Regions from separate parts of the Actinomadura sp. WAC 06369 genome, predicted to be linked through region 1. Evidence: riboswitches for the same ligand, from Rfam matches in the RefSeq annotation. Region 1 holds a riboswitch; each other region holds the start of a gene.
The links. Region 1 has a riboswitch for cyclic di-AMP ahead of DMH08_RS22365 (CHAP domain-containing protein). Riboswitches for the same ligand answer to the same signal wherever they lie in the genome.

Region 2: linked by a shared signal. The riboswitch ahead of DMH08_RS02510 (M15 family metallopeptidase) and the one ahead of DMH08_RS22365 (CHAP domain-containing protein) in region 1 are both predicted to bind cyclic di-AMP.
Region 3: linked by a shared signal. The riboswitch ahead of DMH08_RS02665 (CHAP domain-containing protein) and the one ahead of DMH08_RS22365 (CHAP domain-containing protein) in region 1 are both predicted to bind cyclic di-AMP.

The regions. Positions count from the first base shown of each region.
Region 1 covers NZ_QHJN01000084.1:7,838-13,632, forward strand. Annotated here, with positions in the region: gene DMH08_RS22360 (hypothetical protein) at 1-494, opposite strand, end outside; gene DMH08_RS22365 (CHAP domain-containing protein) at 578-1,480, opposite strand; cyclic di-AMP (ydaO/yuaA leader) riboswitch at 1,492-1,620, opposite strand; cyclic di-AMP (ydaO/yuaA leader) riboswitch at 1,859-2,049, opposite strand; gene DMH08_RS22370 (C40 family peptidase) at 2,533-3,576, opposite strand; gene DMH08_RS22375 (NYN domain-containing protein) at 3,765-5,030, opposite strand; gene DMH08_RS22380 (DEDD exonuclease domain-containing protein) at 5,267-5,795, shown strand, end outside.
Region 2 covers NZ_QHJN01000006.1:21,538-27,332, reverse strand. Annotated here, with positions in the region: gene DMH08_RS02530 (TIGR03620 family F420-dependent LLM class oxidoreductase) at 1-105, opposite strand, end outside; gene DMH08_RS02525 (pyridoxamine 5'-phosphate oxidase family protein) at 200-664, opposite strand; gene DMH08_RS02520 (SAM-dependent methyltransferase) at 1,220-2,017, shown strand; gene DMH08_RS02515 (TetR/AcrR family transcriptional regulator) at 2,027-2,710, opposite strand; gene DMH08_RS02510 (M15 family metallopeptidase) at 2,830-3,474, opposite strand; cyclic di-AMP (ydaO/yuaA leader) riboswitch at 3,478-3,655, opposite strand; gene DMH08_RS02505 (TetR/AcrR family transcriptional regulator) at 3,796-4,413, opposite strand; gene DMH08_RS02500 (oxygenase MpaB family protein) at 4,507-5,451, shown strand; gene DMH08_RS02495 (acyl-CoA dehydrogenase family protein) at 5,493-5,795, opposite strand, start outside.
Region 3 covers NZ_QHJN01000006.1:58,104-63,898, forward strand. Annotated here, with positions in the region: gene DMH08_RS42285 (PP2C family protein-serine/threonine phosphatase) at 1-887, shown strand, start outside; cyclic di-AMP (ydaO/yuaA leader) riboswitch at 1,338-1,491, shown strand; gene DMH08_RS02665 (CHAP domain-containing protein) at 1,504-2,328, shown strand; gene DMH08_RS02670 (bifunctional glycosyltransferase/CDP-glycerol:glycerophosphate glycerophosphotransferase) at 2,491-5,373, shown strand; gene DMH08_RS02675 (glycosyltransferase) at 5,367-5,795, shown strand, end outside.

The DNA.
Region 1 (5,795 bases):
CGCGGCGCGAACGTCAGCTGGCGGACGCGCGCGGCGTCGCCGTCGTCGAAGCCGCGGAACCGGTAGCGGGTCTCGACGCGGACGACCACCGCGTCGCCGTCCTCGTCGAGGCGGGGGTCGACGACCTCCTCGCGCCAGCGGCCGAGCGGGAGCCGGCGCAGGTTGTCGAAGCGGCGCGCCTCCGCGTCGCGGAACCCTTCGGGCGCGGCGGCGACGGTCGCGAGGAACGCGGCGCGGTCGCCGGTCCGGACCGCCTCGGCGCGGCGGGCGAGGACGGCCGCGGCCCGCGCGGGCTCGAACGGGCCCGCCGCCCGCGCCGTGTCGCCCGTCCGGTCCGCGGTCCGGCCGGGGGCTGGGCCGGCCGCGCCGGAGCGGGCGCCGAGCAGGCCCGCGCCGCCCGCCGCGAGCAGCGCGGCCCCGCCCGCGCCGAGGGCGAGAACCCTGCGGCGCGAGACGGGGCCGCGCGCGCCGTCCGGGGCGGGGTCGTCCTTCATGGGCGCGATCCTATGCACCCGGACCTGTGCCCCCGGACGCATGTACCCGGAGGACCCGCCCGGACGGTGTCAATCCGGTCGTGTCACTTCTCGGCGTACTCGGGGTAGCCGTAGCCGACGATGGTCGAGGTCGAGCGCTCGCGGATCTTGACGGCGCTGTCGGTGTTGCCCTCCACCGTCTTGACGGTGCCGTCGTCGATCTTCTCGATCACCATGCCGACGTGGTCGATGGCGTCGATGGAGCTGCTGCCGCCCCAGTCGAAGAAGACGATGGCGCCCGGTTCGGGCTCGGTGCCCCAGCGGCCCTCGTCCTTGAACCACTGCGCGTGCGTGACGGTGTAGGCGTCGTGCCCGAACTGGTCGTCGGCCCCGATCTGGGAGCCGATCCACGAGATGAACATGCTGCACCAGGCGGCGTCGCTGTAGCCGGCGAGGGAACCGCCGTCCCGCTCGACCGTCTTCTTGGACCGTTCCGATTCGACGTACCAGTCGTTGAACTTCGTCTCGCCGTTGGCGTCCTCCTTGATGCCCACCTGCTTCTCCGCCATCGCGATGGCGTCCTGCGCGGTGGGCTTGCTCTTCTTCTTCTCCTCCGACCCGCCGTCCCCGGACGCGCCGGACCCGGCGTCGCCGGAGCCGCCGCCGGACCCGGAGCCGGAACCGGCGCCCGCGTCGTCTCCGCCGGGCTCCCCGGCGTCGTCGGACGCCGCGGAGCCGCCGGAGCCCCGGTCGCCGCCGTCCTGCACGACCGCGAACTCGGCCGCGGTCTTGGCGGTTCCGGAGTCGAACTGCAGGACCGACGCCTGCGCGGTCGCCGCGGCGGTGCCGAGGACGGCCGCGCCGACGACGACGCCGCCGGTGGTGCGCCACGAGAGGGGAATGGCGCTCCACGACCGGGGGGACCTCCGCAGGGCGGAGGGGAGGGGGTTGGAAAGGGGGAACGGGCCGGGCGTGCGTCGCCTGGCGGCCCGGTGCTTGCCTGCCACGGGGATTGCTCCTTGGCTTCCATTCCGCCTACCGGGTTAGCTGACGGGTTCGGGCGTGGAAGCCGCCCTACGGCCTGGGGGCAGGCCGATTCACCCCGAAAGAACTGGTGGGTCCCCGGCTCCGCGGGCGGCCGTGCGCGGCCGCGGCGGACTCGGCGGCGGCGCGCCCGGGGGCGGGCGCGCCGGTGCGGATGGTCGGCCTCCCGGGGCGCGGTGCCCGCGGGGAGGCGGAGGGCGCGGCCGCCGGTCGGCCGGCGGCCGCGCCCTGGAATGCCGTTTCGGCTAGATGGTCCTCACATGTCCGTCAAAGGGCATGCGGGACGCGTCGAGAATCGTCTCCCGACGAATTTCTGAGGGGATGTCGGACAGAATTCACACTCCGTTTCTTCCAGACGCCTACCGGGTTAGCTGACGGGTTCGGGCGGGAAGTGGCCCTACGGCCGTCCGCTGGACGTGTCCAGGGGACGGACCGATTCACCCCGGCGTCGGAATGCCCGTCCGGAACGGTCCGGACTCCGACGCGAATGGGTCCCCGGCTCCGCGCGAGGCGGATTCGGCGTGCCGCTGCGATCGAGCGGCGCTGCTGTTGTGATGACGGCGGGCCCTGTCCAGGGGAACCGCCCGGGCCGTGCCCTCACCTCGTGGAACGCTGACAGCTCCATGCACGCTGCCGCGTGCGCACGGGGCGGGTGGCCGGCCTGGTCTCGCGGAGGCGGGGCCTCGGCGGGACCGCCGCGGCACCGTCGCGGTGCCGCGGGCGGCACGGGGGACGTGCCGCCGGGGGGAGGCGACACGTGGGGCGTGCCGCCGGAAGGGGGGAGACGGCGCGTGGGGCGCGCCGCCCGTCGCACGACCACTGGATGTGCCGTGCGGGCCGCGGCGTCTGGAGGGCGCCGCGAGTGAGGACAACGTACCAAAGCTTCAAGCGGAGGCAAATCCCCACTAAAACGACAACGGACCAGGTAGGACCTGGTCCGTCGTCTCCGGCGCCCGCTCCGGGACCTCGGCCGAGGCCCGCGTCGCGGGGCGCTCCTGGCACCCGGGGGTGTGTGTCAGGGGCGCCCGGCGCCGTAGTAGTTGTTCAGGTAGTAACCCGAGGTGATGCTCACGACCTCGACGTTCTTGCCGGTACGCGGCGCGTGGATCATCTGGCCGTTGCCGACGTACATGCCCACGTGCCCGAGGCCGCTGAAGAACACCAGGTCGCCGGGCTGCAGGTCGCTCTTCGCGACCCGCTTGGTGGCGGCCCACTGCGAGTTCGTGGTGCGCGTGATGCTCACGCCCGCCGCGCCCCACGCCTTCATGGTGAGACCGGAGCAGTCGTAGGTGCTCGGGCCCTCGGCGCCGTACTCGTACGGCTTGCCGAGCTGGGCGTAGGCGAAGTCGAGCGCCGTGCCCGCAGCGCCGCTGGCGGGACCGTTGTAGGTACCGCCGACGCTGCCCGAACCGCTCGAGGAGGAGGTCGTGCCGCCGAGGCGGCGGACAAGCTTCTGCTGCTTGTCGATCTCCTTCTCGACCTTGGCCTTCTGCTTCTTGATCTCGTCGGACTTGGCCTTGACCTCCTCGTAGGCGGTCTTGGCCGCCGCCTGCTCCCGGCGGAGCCGCTGAGCGGTGGCGATGAACTGCGTGAGCTCGGAGCTGCGCTCGCGCGACAGCAGCGAGAAGACCGCGGACTGGTCGAGGATCGCCTGCGGGTCGTCGCTGCTGGCGAAGCTCGCCACGTTCGTGGCGTCGTCGCCGCCCTTCTTGTAGGCGTTGGCGGCCATCTGGGCGACGGTCCGGCGCTGCTCCTCGAACTTCGCCTGCTCTTCGGTCGCGCTCTTGTTCGCCGCCTGGTACTTCTTCTTGGCGATCTTGAGCTTCTCACCGATGTCGTTGTACTTCTCGACGTACTGGTCGACCTTCTTGTTCAGTTCGTCGAGCTTCTCCTGCGCCTCCGCGGCCGTGGGCTGCGGGTCGGCGTGCGCCGCCACCGGGGCGGACACCAGCGAGGTCGTCACGGCGAGGCAGGCGGCGACCGCCAGCCCGCGAAACGCTCTCGCCGTCCCGAGCCCGCCCTTGCGGCGCGTGGGCTCCCCGATGTGATCATCGGTCACGGTCGAAATCAGCCCCTCTCGTCGACGACACAATCAGCCGACGACAGTAGCGAGGCCCCACACCGCTCACAACCGGTTCATCACTATTTGCTTGCCTTCTCCGCCGAACACCCACTTTTGGTCACCACAAGATCACACAACGCCGGAGGCGGCGGCGTCCCGGCCCGCGGGCCTGGGAGATTTCTCACTCAGGAACGGCCGAGCCGCCGCAGCAGAAGCGTCGACGGGCAGGGCCGCGCATTCGCCCGCCGCGCCGCGTCGGCCACCTCGCGGTCCGACGAGACCACCACCACGGCCCGGCCCGGCGGCTCCGCCCGCACCAGCTCGCCGATCAGCTCGTCGGCCGTCTGCCCCGGGCTGCTGAACTTCACCCGGACGCCGCGCGGCGCGGCGATCGCCACCGGCCCGTCCAGCTCGGCGCCGTCGAACACGCACGTCACCTCGGCGCGGGTCTGCGCCGCGAGCCCGCCGAGCCCCGACACCAGCCGGCTGCGCTGGTCGGCCAGCGGCAGCTCCCCGTACCCCGTCTTCGTGACGTTGTAGCCGTCCACCACCAGATGCACCTGCGGCAGCGTCAGCAACCGGTCCAGCAACTGCGGGTCGCTGTCCGACAGCGCCCGCCCCGGCAGCGTCCGGTGCGTCAGGGTGTCCGGCTCCATGCCGCCGACCGCGTCCGCCGGCCGCCCGATGGTGGACGGCAGCGCCAGCTCCCGCCGGACGCCCTGCGCCGCGTCCTGCAGCGCGTCGAGCAGCATCCGCAGCCGGACGTCGTCCACGTTGCGGCCCTCGCGGGCGGCGCGCTTCGCCGCCTCCGCCGCCGCCTCCGCCCGCTCCGCCCGCGACCGCAGCTTGCGCAGCTCCTTGTCGGACGCCGCCGCGCGCTCCCGCGCGGCCGTCAGCTCCCGCTCCGCGTCGGCGGTCACCTCGGCGGCGTGCTCCTGCGCGGCCCGCGCCTTCGCGCGCGCGTCGTGCAGCTTGCGGCGCAGCTCCGCGACCTCCGCCTTCGCCCCGCGCAGCTCCGCCCGCAGCTTGTCGAGCTCCCCGGAACGGGCCGTCCGGGCCGCCGCGACCTCCTCCTTCAGCGCGGCGACGCGCCGCTCGGCGTCCTGCTCCTGCGACGCCGTCGCGGACCGCTCCAACTCCTCCCGCGCCGCCTCGACGAGCGCCGTCCAGCCGGGCGGCCGCAGCAGGTACCCCAGCATCGCCACCCGCACCGGGTCGGCGGCGGGCGGGACGTCGCCGCCCTCGACCGCCTCGGCCAGCTCGGGCTGCGCCGCGCGCAGCGGCCCCGCGACGCTCGCCCGGAAGCCGGCGTCCTTCTCCAGCAGCGCCGCGATGTGCTGCCCGGCGAGCTTGGCGCGCTTGCGGCGCTCGAACCGCGCGAACCGGCGCAGCGGCATCGGAACCTCACCGGGCGGCAGCGCACCGAGCAGGTCGGCGGCCGTCTCCACCACGCCGTGCCGCACCGCCTCGGGCAGCGGCCGCTCCAGCCGCTCTTCGGGCCCGCTGTCGATGATCCCGCTCCTTCCGGGGTTCCGCCGGTGCGCTCTCCGGGAAAGACAGGTCTTCCCGGGCGCCCCGCACCCTAACCGGCGTCCCCCCGTCCGGCCGACCCCGCCACCCTAGCGGCACGGTCGCCCCCGGGTGGCGTCCTCGGTGACTGTCGGTGGCGTCCTCTACGGTCGCCGTCATGACGACTGCGCACGGGAACGATGTGCCGGACGTCGGGGTCCAGGGCACCCTGGACGACCTCGGGACGCCCCTGGCCGAGGTGACCTTCGTCGTGGTCGACCTCGAGACCACGGGCGGTTCCGCGGCCGACTCGGCCATCACCGAGATCGGCGCCGTGAAGGTGCGCGGCGGCGAACCGCTCGGCGAGTTCGGCACGCTGGTCGACCCCGGCGGCCCGGTCCCCCCGTTCATCACCGCCCTGACGGGCATCACCACCGCGATGGTGACGGCCGCGCCCAAGATGGACTCGGTGCTGCCCGCGTTCCTGGAGTTCGCGCAGGGCGCCGTCCTCGTCGCGCACAACGCGCCCTTCGACATCGGGTTCCTCAAGGCGGCGTGCGCCGCGCAGGGGCGCGCCTGGCCCGCCTTCCCCGTCGTCGACACCGTCGACCTCGCGCGCCGCGTCCTGTCCCGCGACGAGGTGCCCAACTGCAAGCTCGGCACGCTCGCCCGGTTCTTCCGCACCGCCACCGAGCCGACGCACCGCG
Region 2 (5,795 bases), on a different contig from region 1:
CGCGGCGTACCCGAGCTCCTCGAGTTCCGCGGCGGCCTCCGCCGCCTCGCCGCGGTCGCCGTACCGCAGCTGCTGACTCCACACTCCGACGCCGGAAATCTCCACGTCACCCATCCCTTTCGGTCGCGGTCGTGATGATCACGCTACTCGCGCGCGGCCGCGGCCCGGGCGGTCGCCCCCGCCGCGCCGGGGGCGCCGGTCAGGCGAGCCAGCGGCCGTCGCGCATCAGCTCGCGGCCGCGCAGCTCGTTCTCCTCGCGCCAGGCCAGGACGCGCCGCGGCGCGACGCGGAACCAGCGGTACGGCGCGGACTGCGCGCGCGGGTCGAAGCCGGTCCGCGCGGCGAACCGGTCGGCCCGCTCCCGCGGCAGCGCGTCGATCTCGAGGACCTCGACCTCGCCGTCGATCACGGTCACGTCGCGGGTGGGCCCGAGGCCCAGCCGGACGGTGCGGGACGCGGCCAGGTTCCGGCCGGTGCGGCTGTCGCGCGGGGTGGCGAGGGTGAGCCGCTCCCCGTCCCAGTCGAACGACAGCGGCACCAGGTGCGGCAGGCCGTCCGGCGACGCGCTCGCCACCCAGACGTCGACGTCGCGGGCCAGGCGGTGCTCGGTGTCGCGGCGGCGCTCGGCGCGGGAGCGGAAGGCGGCGGTGGACGTGCTGGTCATGGTCACTCCTGGGGTCGGGGCCCGGCGGGCCGGTCGTTCGCCGTGGCACCAGCATGTCGCGGCGGGCGTCCGGGCGCCTCCGTGCCGACCACGGAAAGGGCCACGGACGGACGGCACGGAAAGCGGGCCGGACGGCGGGGCCGGTCAGCCCTCGCCGCCCGTGCCGCCGTGGGACGCCCCGACGGGCTCGGACTCGGGCGACCCGCGCTGCCGCAGGAAGAAGAACAGGGACAGGCCGTTGCCGTAGAGGAACCCGGCGATCCGGCCGCGCCCCTCCGGACCCCACGCGCGCCCGCGCCCGGTCGCCCCACACCTCGGCCCCGGCCGCCTCGCTCCCCGCGAGGCCGAGCCGCAGGATCTGCCGGTCGCACCGGGCGCCGGCCGTCTCCAGCCCGTCGACCGCCCGCGGGACGAGCGCGGCGCGCACCAAGCCGGCGGCGGTGCGGTGGTACGCGACCGGCCGCGAGGAGTTCCGTCCGGACAGGACCAACGGAACGTTTCGCCGATACCCTTCCGGTAAATGATCACACCGGCTCCCGCTAGGAAGCGACCTTCATGACCGAGAACCCCCCAGCGGACCTGCGCACCGACGAGCCGCATCCGGCCCGGGTGTACGACTTCTACCTCGGCGGCAAGGACCATTTCGCGGCCGACCGCGCCTTCGGCGGGCAGGTGCTGCAGATCTGCCCGCAGCTGCGGCCGCTGGCGCGGGCCAACCGCAGGTTCCTGGCCCGCTCCGTGGCCCTGCTCGCGCGCGAGCACGGCGTCCGCCAGTTCCTCGACCTCGGCACCGGGCTGCCGACGTCGCCCAACCTGCACGAGGTCGCGCAGGGCGTCGCGCCCGAGTCCCGCGTGGTGTACGTCGACAACGACCCGATCGTGCTCGCCCACGCCCGCGCGCTGCTGACCAGCCGTCCGGAGGGGGCGACCGCCTACATCGACTCCGACGTCGCCGACATCGACCGCATCGTGCGGGAGGCGGCCCGGACGCTCGACTTCGGCGAGCCGGTCGCGGTCAGCGCGCTGGCCCTGTTCCACTTCCTGCCCGACCCCACGCCCGCCGAACTGCTGGCCCGCCTCCGCGACCGGCTCGCGCCGGGCAGCTTCCTGACGATCAGCCACGTGCTCCCGTCCCTCCAGGACGTCGCGACGGCGTACCAGGGGACGATGGGCCTCGGGACGCTGCGCGACCGCGACCAGATCACCGCGCTGTTCGCCGACTTCGAGCTGCTGGAGCCCGGCCTGGTCGACCCGTTCCGCTGGCGGCCCGAGCTGGACCCCGCCGAGCGGGAGCCCGGCGACGAGATCGAGGGTCTGGGGGCGTGCGGGGTCGCCCGCAAGCCCGGGAGGTGACCCGGCGGCTCACCGCGCCCGCGGGCCGGCGCCCCCGTCCTCCGCTCCGGTCCTCGCCGGTGTGATCGCGCGGAGGCAGAACGCCGTGACGCGTTCCACGTCGCCGTCCGTGGGTTCGGTGCCGCCCCACACGTAGTCCGCGAGCAGGCCGAAGGTCGCGTGGGCGGCGAGCGAGGCGTCGAGGAGGGGGTCGTCGCTGCCGAGTTCGCGGAAGGGGCCGGGCAGCAGTTCGGCGAGGCGGCCGCTGGCGACGGGCGGTTTGGAGCCTGCCAGTTCGCTCAGCGCCCCCGCGTTCCACAGGACCGCGCGCGTCGTGGCGGCGATCTCCTCGCGGGCTTGGGTGAACACGCCGCCGACCCAGGCCCGCACCCGCCGCTCCGGGGTCGGCTCCTTGGCCATCCGGTGCGCGACGTAGCCGTGCAGGCGTTCGGTGCCGTCCTCGAGCAGCGCGGCGACCAGCGCGTCCTTCGAGCGGAAGTGGCGGTAGAACGCCTCGTTGGACAGCCCCGCGGCGCTCACGATGTCCGCGACGCGCGGGCGCGACGCCGTCCCGCGCTCCCGCATGACCTCGAGCGCGGCGTCGAGGAGGCGGCGCACCTCGCCGGCGTAGGCCGCGCCCCGCTTGGCCAGGGTGCGCCGGGCGATGCGGTCCGCGACGTCGTCCGACCGGCCGGGAAGATGATTCTCGCTCACACGAATGGGATTCTTGCACCGGGCGGGGCGGGGCGCAACGCCCGCCCGCAGCGCTCGGGGGCGAGCGGGCGGGCCGCCCGCCCCCGGACGTTCGGCGCCCCCGGGGGCACCCCGGGAGGTCAGTCGTTCTGGCCGACGTCGAACTCCCAGTGCCAGGGCTCGTACGGGTTGCTGTAGGCCCAGGCCGGGTGGATCCAGCCGTACTCCTCGGCGTTGTCCTCCAGCCACTCGAACTGCGGCGTGCCCTCTTCCTCGACGCCGCCGCACAGGTCGGCGGCGATGCCGAGCCCGTGCTTGCTGTTGCCGGGCGCCGCGGCCATGCCCGCGGGCATGCTCGCGTACAGCTCCGCCTGCCGCTCGTAGCTCCGGTAGGAGCTGCGGACGCACATCTCCTCGCCGAACCGCTCGTGGTAGGCGGCGTTCAGCTCGTAGAACGCGGCGGCGGCGTCGGCCCGGAGCGACTCGTCCTCCTGCGGCAGCGGGCACAGCTCCTCGTCCGGGATGCGCCCGTTGCCGTGGTCGAGGTCGGCGGCCTCCTTCGGCTTGCAGTCGGCCGGGAGCTTCGGGGGGCCGCTCTCGCGCTCCTCGGGGGCCGCCGACGGCGCGGCGCGGTGCGCCGAGAGCGCCGCGGCGCGCCGGTCGCCGCCGGGGTCCTCGTCGCCGCCCGACGACGCGAGGGCGAGGGACCCGGCGAAGATGCCCGCGAGGGCCATGCCGGCCAGCGGGGCGGTGACTTTCGTTGAAATGGCGTGCCGACCTATCACGGCTACTCCTTCCATGCCGCCTACCGGGTTAGCTGACGGATTCGGGCATGGAAGACGCCCTACGGCGCCTCGTGGCGAGGCGCCGATTCACCCCTGCGAAGCGACGCGGACCGGCCGGTCCGGGCGTCGATCGCGCTGGTTCCCCGGCTCCGCGCGGACGCGGACTCGGCGTCGCCGCCGTCCCCCGCACGCACGCGCGCCGGGGTGACGCGGACACTGATCGATGGTCTGGGCGCCCCTCCGGGCGCCGATGTGGGCATGACGGTACCAAAGCCCCAAAAGACCGCAAATGGGAGGCCAAGTCCGCCCCACCGGCGGCGGTCAGCCCCGCAGGTAGCCGATGACGAGGTCGGCGAGCTCGTCCACCATGCGCTCGTGCGGGACGGGCGGGCGGTCGAGCACGTACCGCACCGAGACCGAGCCGACGATCTCGGTCAGCATCCACAGCGTCGTGTCGACGTCCAGGTCCTCGCGGAAATCGGACCGGTTCAGCAGGAGCTGGACGCGGACCAGGTCGGTCAGCCGCCGCTGGAGCCCCGCGAGCTTGTCGAACGGGCCGAGCCGCGGGATCTGCTCGACGATGATGCGCAGCAGGTCGGCGTGCTCCTCGAAGAGCCGGATCTGGACGTCCAGGAGGGCGCGGCCCGCGACCGGCCACGGCTCGGTCATCGTGGCGTCGATCTGGGCGCCGAGCCGCTCGGTGAGGTGGTCGGCGAACCGGTCGACCACCGCGACCATGATGGCGTCCTTGTTCGGGAAGTACTGGTAAAGCGATCCGTTGCTGATCCCGGCGGCCGCGGCGATGCGGTTGGTGGACGCGCCGTCGTACCCGCGGTCGGCGAGAACGCGAGTGGCGGCGTCCAGGATCCTTTCGACCGTGCGGCGCGACCGGTCCTGCCGGGGGACCCTCCGGGGCGTCAGTCCAGGTGGGCGGCTCATGCGGCACCTCACAGCGAACGCGACTTGTAAGCGACTACTTATTCGCGTTCAACTTATCCCGTAGCCCCCTGCGCGCGGAAGGAAGACGAGGAGATGACGACCGAGCAGTTGACGACCGGGCGGTCGGCGACCGAGCAGCCGGCGACCGGGAAGATCGTCCCGGCCGCGGAGCGCGGCCGAGAACCGGTCCCCTTCGGACCGGGCTCGATCCTGTGGGACACGATGGGCCTGTACAGCTCCGCGGTCGCGGGCAACAGCGTCTTCATCCTGCAGACGATGCACCCGGCGATCGGCGCCGTGGTGGACCGGCTGTCGAGCTTCCGCACCGACCCGGTGGGACGCGCCATGCGCAGCTTCGCGTCGGTGCAGACCTGGGTGTACGGCGGGCAGGAGGCCATCGACGAGGGCCGCCGCCTCCGGGAGATGCACAAGCCGCTCAGCGCGGTCGACGAGGACGGGAACCGGCACCACGCGCTGTCCGCCGAGCCGTGGGCGTGGGTGCACCTGACCGGCTTCTACGCCGCGGTGACCGCGTCCCGCTACTTCGCGCCGGAACCGATGGGCGACGAGGAGCAGCGGCGGGTCTACGAGGAGTTCCTCGACCTCGGCCGCATCCTGCGGGTGCCCGAGCGGATGTTCCCGGCGACGGTCGCCGACTACTGGGACTACTTCGACGACATGGTCGAGAACACGCTCGTCCCGCACAAGGTCGCCCTCGAAGTCCTCGGCAGCATGGACAAGGTGCCCCCGAACGTCCCGGCGCGGCTGCGGCCGATGGTGGCGCCGCTGAGCCTCGTCGGGGGCAGGCTCGGACGGCTGATCACGGTCGGCACGCTGCCGCCGGCGGCCCGCGACAAGCTCGGCCTGTCCTGGTCGGCGTCGGACGAGCGCCGCCTGCGCGCCGTCGCGGCGGTCATCGGCCGCGGCACGCCGCTGCTGCCCGAGCGGCTCCGCTACATGCCGATCGCCTACCGGGCGCGGGAGGCGGCGCGGGCGCAGGAGAAGCTGCGCAAGGTCCTCGCCGACCGCCCCCTCTGACCGCCCCGCCCACCGCCCCGCCCACCGGGCCGGCCGCCGCGTCACGCGCGGGCGTAGCGTTCGGCCAGGCGGGCGCGGTGCCGCGCGGGCGTCCCGAACAGGGAGCGGTTGAGGGCCGCGCGCTTGAGGTACACGTGGACGCCGCTCTCCCACGTGTACCCCATGCCGCCGTGCAGCTGCATCGCCTTTCCCGCGACCTCGACCGCGGCCGCGCAGGCGTACGACTTCGCCATGGCGGCGGTGACGGCGGCGTCCGGCCCGCCGTCCGCCGCGACCGCCGCGGCCACCAGTTCGCGGGCCACCGACACCCGGACGAGCATGTCGGCGCACGCGTGCTTCACCGC
Region 3 (5,795 bases), on a different contig from region 1:
TCGGGGCGGACGGGCGGCCGCGGCACCTGTGGGTGTTCGCCGAGCCGGTCCTGGACGACGCGGGCCTGCCGGTGTCGGTGAACATCGTGTCGCAGGACATCACGCGGCGGCGGGGCGTGGAGCGGGCGCTGGCGGACACGCGGCGGCAGATGCTGAAGCAGCAGGCGCGGACGGCGCAGGAGCGGCGGGTCGCGGTGACGCTGCGGCGGGCGATCCTGCCGGACGAGAGCGAGCTGGAGCGGCTGCCGGGAGTGCGGATCGCGCTGCGCAGCCTCGCGGCGGAGAGCGCGGCGCGGATCGGCGGCGACTGGTTCGCGACGCGGGGGATGCCGGACGGACGGGGCCTGTTCGCGATCGGGGACGCGGCGGGGCACGGGCTGCCCGCGGCGGCGGCGATGGCCCGGACGCGGAACGGGCTGCTGGGGCTCGCGTTCACCGGGGAGCCGGCGGGCCGGCTGGTGGGCTGGCTGAACGAGCTGGTGGGGACGATGGACCCGCCCGCGACGGGCACCGCGATCGTGGGGCATTTCGACTCGGGCCGGGGCGTCATGGAGTGGACGTGCGCGGGGCATCCGCCGCCGATCCTCGTGCGGGGCGGGCGGGCGTGGCCGCTCGAGGTCGTCCGGGATCCGATGCTGGGGGCGATGCCGGGGTGGGAGTACACGACGATCAAGACTCCGCTGGTGCGGGGCGACATGGTCTTCCTGTACACCGACGGCCTGGTGGAGCGCCGGGACGCGGATCTGGACGAGCGCATCGAGCGGCTCACGCGGATCCTGGAGGAGGGGTCGGGCCGTCCGGAGGTGGCGCTCGACGAGGTGCTGGCGCGGATGGAGCACGACCGGGCGGCGGACGACACCACCCTGTTCGCGCTCCGGGTCGAGTGACGGACGCCGCCTCTGACCTGCGCCGATGCGGTGGTGTGACTTAGGGCACAGCCAAGGCGGCGGTGGGCGGCCCGGGGGGCGGTGCCGGGCCGTCGCGCCGGGCGTCTCGTCGATCTCCGGGGGCGCCGGACGGCGGTGCCCGGCAACCCCTGTGCGCCAAGGGTTCCGGGACCGCCGATAAAGATCGGGAAGAACGGCCCGCGGGTGAGCGTTGGGATGTCCTTGAAGGCCGCTTGACCAGGGAAAAGATCAATTTTGGCCTGGTTTGCTTTCTTTCTGAAGGTTGGTACCTTCAACCCGAATCTCGCAGCGCGATCCACGCGTTGTACCGGCCGTGCCAGGGGCGCGGCCGCCGGTCGCGGAGCGGTCCACGCACGCGACGCGCGCCATGCACGCGCGCCCCTTCAAGAGCAGTCGCTCAGAGAAATCCGACAATCCAGCGCCGCACGCGCGGCGTGAAGGCCGAGTCCGCGCAGGTCCACGAGGGCCGCAGCGGAGCCGGGGACCCAAGTTTCTGGGGTGAATCGGCGCGTTTCGAGCGCGCCGTAGGGCTCTTCCATGCCCGAATCCGTCAGCTAACCCGGTAGGCGTCATGGGAGACAAGGAGATTCCCTGCATGACCGGTCGTTTCGATCGACTTACCGAGTCCGTGAAGCGCCTGAACCCCCAGTCCGCGGTCAAGCGGCTGGCCCCCGAACTCGCGATCAAGCGCGTGACCCCCGAGGACCGGGCCGTCGGCGTTGCCGTCGGCGCGGTGCTGGCCGGCGCCGTCGGGCTGTCGGTGTTCAACCCCATGGCGGGAGCGAGCGCGGCCACCGAGGCCGCGGGCCCGACCGTCGAGAAGGCCGCGGCCGTCACGAACACCGCGGCGGAGAAGGCCGAGCCGGCGTCGTCCTCGACGATGAGCCTGGCCGAGGCCAAGGCCGAGGGCTGGAAGGTCCCGCCGCGCGCCGTCGAGGCGTCCGAGGTGATCGACCTCGCCAAGGAGCAGGTCGGCATCGAGGAAGAGGGCCCGGGCAAGATGACCAAGTTCCACGAGTGGTGGACGTCGACGCCGCGCGCCGAGGCGGCCGCGAGCAGCGGCGGCTTCTCGGTGGACGCCTACAACGGCGCCGCGTGGTGCGACATGTTCGTGTCGTGGCTCAGCGCGGAGACCGGTGTCAAGGGCATGGGCTGGGACGCCTACACCGTGTCGCACGCCAAGTGGTTCGAGGACCAGGGCCGCTGGGGCCAGAAGGCCAAGCCGGGCGCCATCGTGTTCTTCGACTGGGGCGCCGGTTCGGACGGCTCCATCGGCGACATCGACCACGTCGGCATCGTCGAGAAGGACAACGGCGACGGCACCGTCAGCACCATCGAGGGCAACAGCAACAACGCCGTCGAGGAAAGGGTCCGCGACAAGGGCCAGATCGTGGGCTACGGCTACCCCGAGTACGCCTGATCGACCGGCACCGGCCGATCACGAAGGCGCCCGGCGCTCCGCCGGGCGCCTTCGGCGTTCGCACGGTAATGCGAACCATTGACAGGCTTTGGCCGCGCTTGGACCTCCCTCCGCCGTTCCTGGAAAGGAATCCCTGGCACGCGGAGGAGCGGAGGGAGGCCCATGCGGGTGCGCCCGGATGTCAGTGTGGTGGTGATCGCCTACAACGACGCGCGGCGGCTGCCCCGGGCGGTCGCCTCGACGCTGGCGCAGTCGCTGCGCTCCGTGGAGACGGTGATCGTGGACGACGCGAGCACCGACCGCACCGGGGACGTCGCGGAGCGCCTCGCCGCCGCGCATCCGGGCCGGGTCCGGGCCGTGCGCCTGCCGGTGAACTCCGGGGGGTGCGGCCGTCCCCGCAACACCGGGGTCGAGCGTTCGGACGGCCGGTTCGTCATGTTCCTCGACAGCGACGACCTGCTGGACCGGCACGCGTGCCTCAACCTGGTGTCCGCCGGCGAGGAGACCGGCGCGGACCTGGTCTCGGGCCTGTGCACGAGGGTGTTCCTGAACCGCCCACCGGACGCGAAGAACCGGACGCGCCCCTGGTATCCGTGGCTGTACGAGCGCAGCGCGGTCTACGGTTCGCTCAGCGAGAACCCCGATCTGCTGTACGACACGCTGTCCACGAACAAGGCGTACCGCAGGGAGTTCCTGGACGAGCACGGGCTGCGGTTCGTCGAGCGCCTCCACTACGAGGACCTGCTGTTCACCGCCGAGGCGTACCTGGCGGCCCGGCGCACCGCGCTGATCCCGCACCGGGTCTACAACTGGCTGGTCAAGGACGCCGCGGCGGGTCTGTCGATCTCCAACCGGCGCGCCGAGCTCGCGAACTTCGCGGACCGGCTGGAGATCCACCGCCGCATCGACATGCTGTTCGCGCTCCGCGGCGCCCACGGGCTGAAGCGCGCCAAGGACGTCAAGTTCCTCAACCACGACCTGCTGCTGTACCTGCGGGAGCTGCGGGGGCGCGACCCCGGGCACCGGGCGCGGTTCCTCGACCTGGCGGCGGGCTACGTCGCCGAGCTGGACCCGCGGGCGTTCGAGGACGCCAACCCGATGGCGGCGGCCGCCGCGTACCTGATCCGGGAGGGCGACCACGCGGCGGCGCTGGCCGCGGCCGAGCACCGGCCCGACCACCCCGTGCTGGGCGCGCCGCTGGCGGAGCGGGACGGCCGGATCTACTGGGGCGCGCGCCCGCCGCGCGGGGGGCTCGGGCGGCGCGTGCTGGACGTCACGGGGTTCGGCTTCCACCTGCGGCCGCTGCGGGAGCTGTGCCCGGGGAACACGGTGACGCGGCTGGAGGTCCGGGACGGCTGCGCCCGCATCGCCGGGCACGTCCTGAACCCGCTCGGCCGGGTGCCGCCGGACGCCGACCTGTCGGCGGTGCTGGTGTTCCGGGACCGCCGCGGGCGGGCGCCGGCGGCGCGGGTCGGCGCGGACGTCGAGCACCGCGGCGACCGGCTGGTCTGGCGGGCGGAGTTCGACCCGCGGCGGTGCGTCCGGCCGATCGGCTTCGTCGACCGGCTGTGGGACGTGCGGCTGCGCGTCACGGTGAACGGCGAGACGATGGTCACCCGCCCGGGGAGCGGCACCGGTTCGCCCCCGCTGAACGACGTGGACCTTCCGGTGCGGCCGCGGCTGACCCGCCTCGCCGGGGACGTCCTGCGCTCGCACGTGACCGCGGCCGGGCACCTGTCGTTCGTCCTGGACGGGCGCGGCCGCGGCGCGCGGTTCGCGGGGGCGGTCGTGCGGGGCGCGGCGGGGACCCCGGCGGGTCGGAACTCGTGGCGGCGCGCGCGGCGGCTGCACCGGTCGGCGCGCCGGGCGCTGACGTCGCGGCGGACGAAGACGGCGGTGTTCAACCGGGTCCTGACGCGGCTTCCGGTGCGGCCCGGGCTGGCGGTGTTCGAGAGCCACCTCGGCCGGTCCTACTCCGACAACCCCAAGTACATCTACCGTGAGCTGCGCCGGTCCGGACTCGCGGTGGACGCGGTGTGGTCCTACCGGTCCTCGCCGAAGGGGTTCCCGCCCGACGCGCGGCTCGTCCGGCGCGGCTCGTGGGCCTACTACCGGGCGCTCGCGCGGGCGCGGTTCTGGGTCGACAACCAGGGCTTCCCGGACGGCCTGCGCAAGCGGCCCGAAACCACCTACATCCAGACGTGGCACGGTTCGGCGGTCAAGCTGATGGGCCTCGACCAGCCGCGGCTCAAGGGCGGTCCCGCGGGCGGCCGGCACCGGCTCCGCCGGATGGTGGAGCGCTACGACTGCTTCCTGGTGCGGTCGGAGCACGACGTCCGCACCCTGTGCCCGGCCCTGGGCGTGCGCGCGGAGGCGCTGCCCGCCGGGTATCCCCGCAACGATCCGCTGGTCCGCGGCGCGGACGCCGATCCGGAGACGGCCGCCGAGGTCGCCGGGCTGCGCAGAGAGCTCGGGCTGGAGGGGGACCGGCGCCGGGTGCTGCTGTACGCGCCGACGTTCGCGACCGGCCCCCGCGGACGCCCGGTCCGGACGCTGGAGCCGCCGATCGACCCGGACGTGTTCGCCCGGGAGCTGGGGGAGCAGTTCGTGCTGCTGCTCCGGCCCCACTACCTGTGCCGGGCGGGCCTCCCGCCGTCCGCGCGCGCGTACATGCGGGACGTCGGCGACGTGCCGGACGTCACCCCGCTGCTGCTGCTCGCGGACGCGCTGATCACCGACCGCTCGTCGATCATGTTCGACTACGCGCTGCTGGACCGCCCGATCGTGCTGCACCTGCCGGACGTCCCGCCCGGTCAGGGGGGCGACCCCGGCGGCGGGTACGTCGACCTCGAGCGGGACGCGCCCGGGCCGATCGCCCGGACGGCGGACGAACTCGTCGCCGCGCTCGCGGACCTGGACGCGGCGGAGGCGGTGCACGCGCCCCGCCGCCGGGCGTTCGCCGCGCGGTTCGGCGAGCACGACCGCGGCACGGCGGCGCGCACGGTCGTGGAACGCTACTTCGCCGATCGGGGGCGGGCATGCTGACGGGCAGGGAGACCGGCGGGGGCGCCGCCGGGCGGGACGTCTTCGTCGTCTGCAACAGCGCCGACGGCGTCGGGGGCGTCCAGCGGTGGGCCCACCACACGGCGCGGCTGTTCGCGGAGCGCGGCGACCGCGTCACGCTCGTCGGGATCACCGCCGGTCAGGGGCCCGCCGCGCACGACCCGGCCGGCGCGTACCGGGTGGCGGCGCTGCACGGCCGGTGGCGGCCGCCCGCCCTCGCCCTCCCGCCGCGCTCGCCGCGCGCCCGCCTGGACCCGGCCGCGCGGGGGCGCGACGCGTGGCGCTCGGCCGCGCAGCGGCGCGGCGCCGCGCGGCTCTCCCGGCTGCTCGCCGCGGCCCGCCCGGGCGCCGTCGTGATCGTCGCGCAGGTGTGGGCGATGGAGTGGGTGCGGCTCGCCGACACC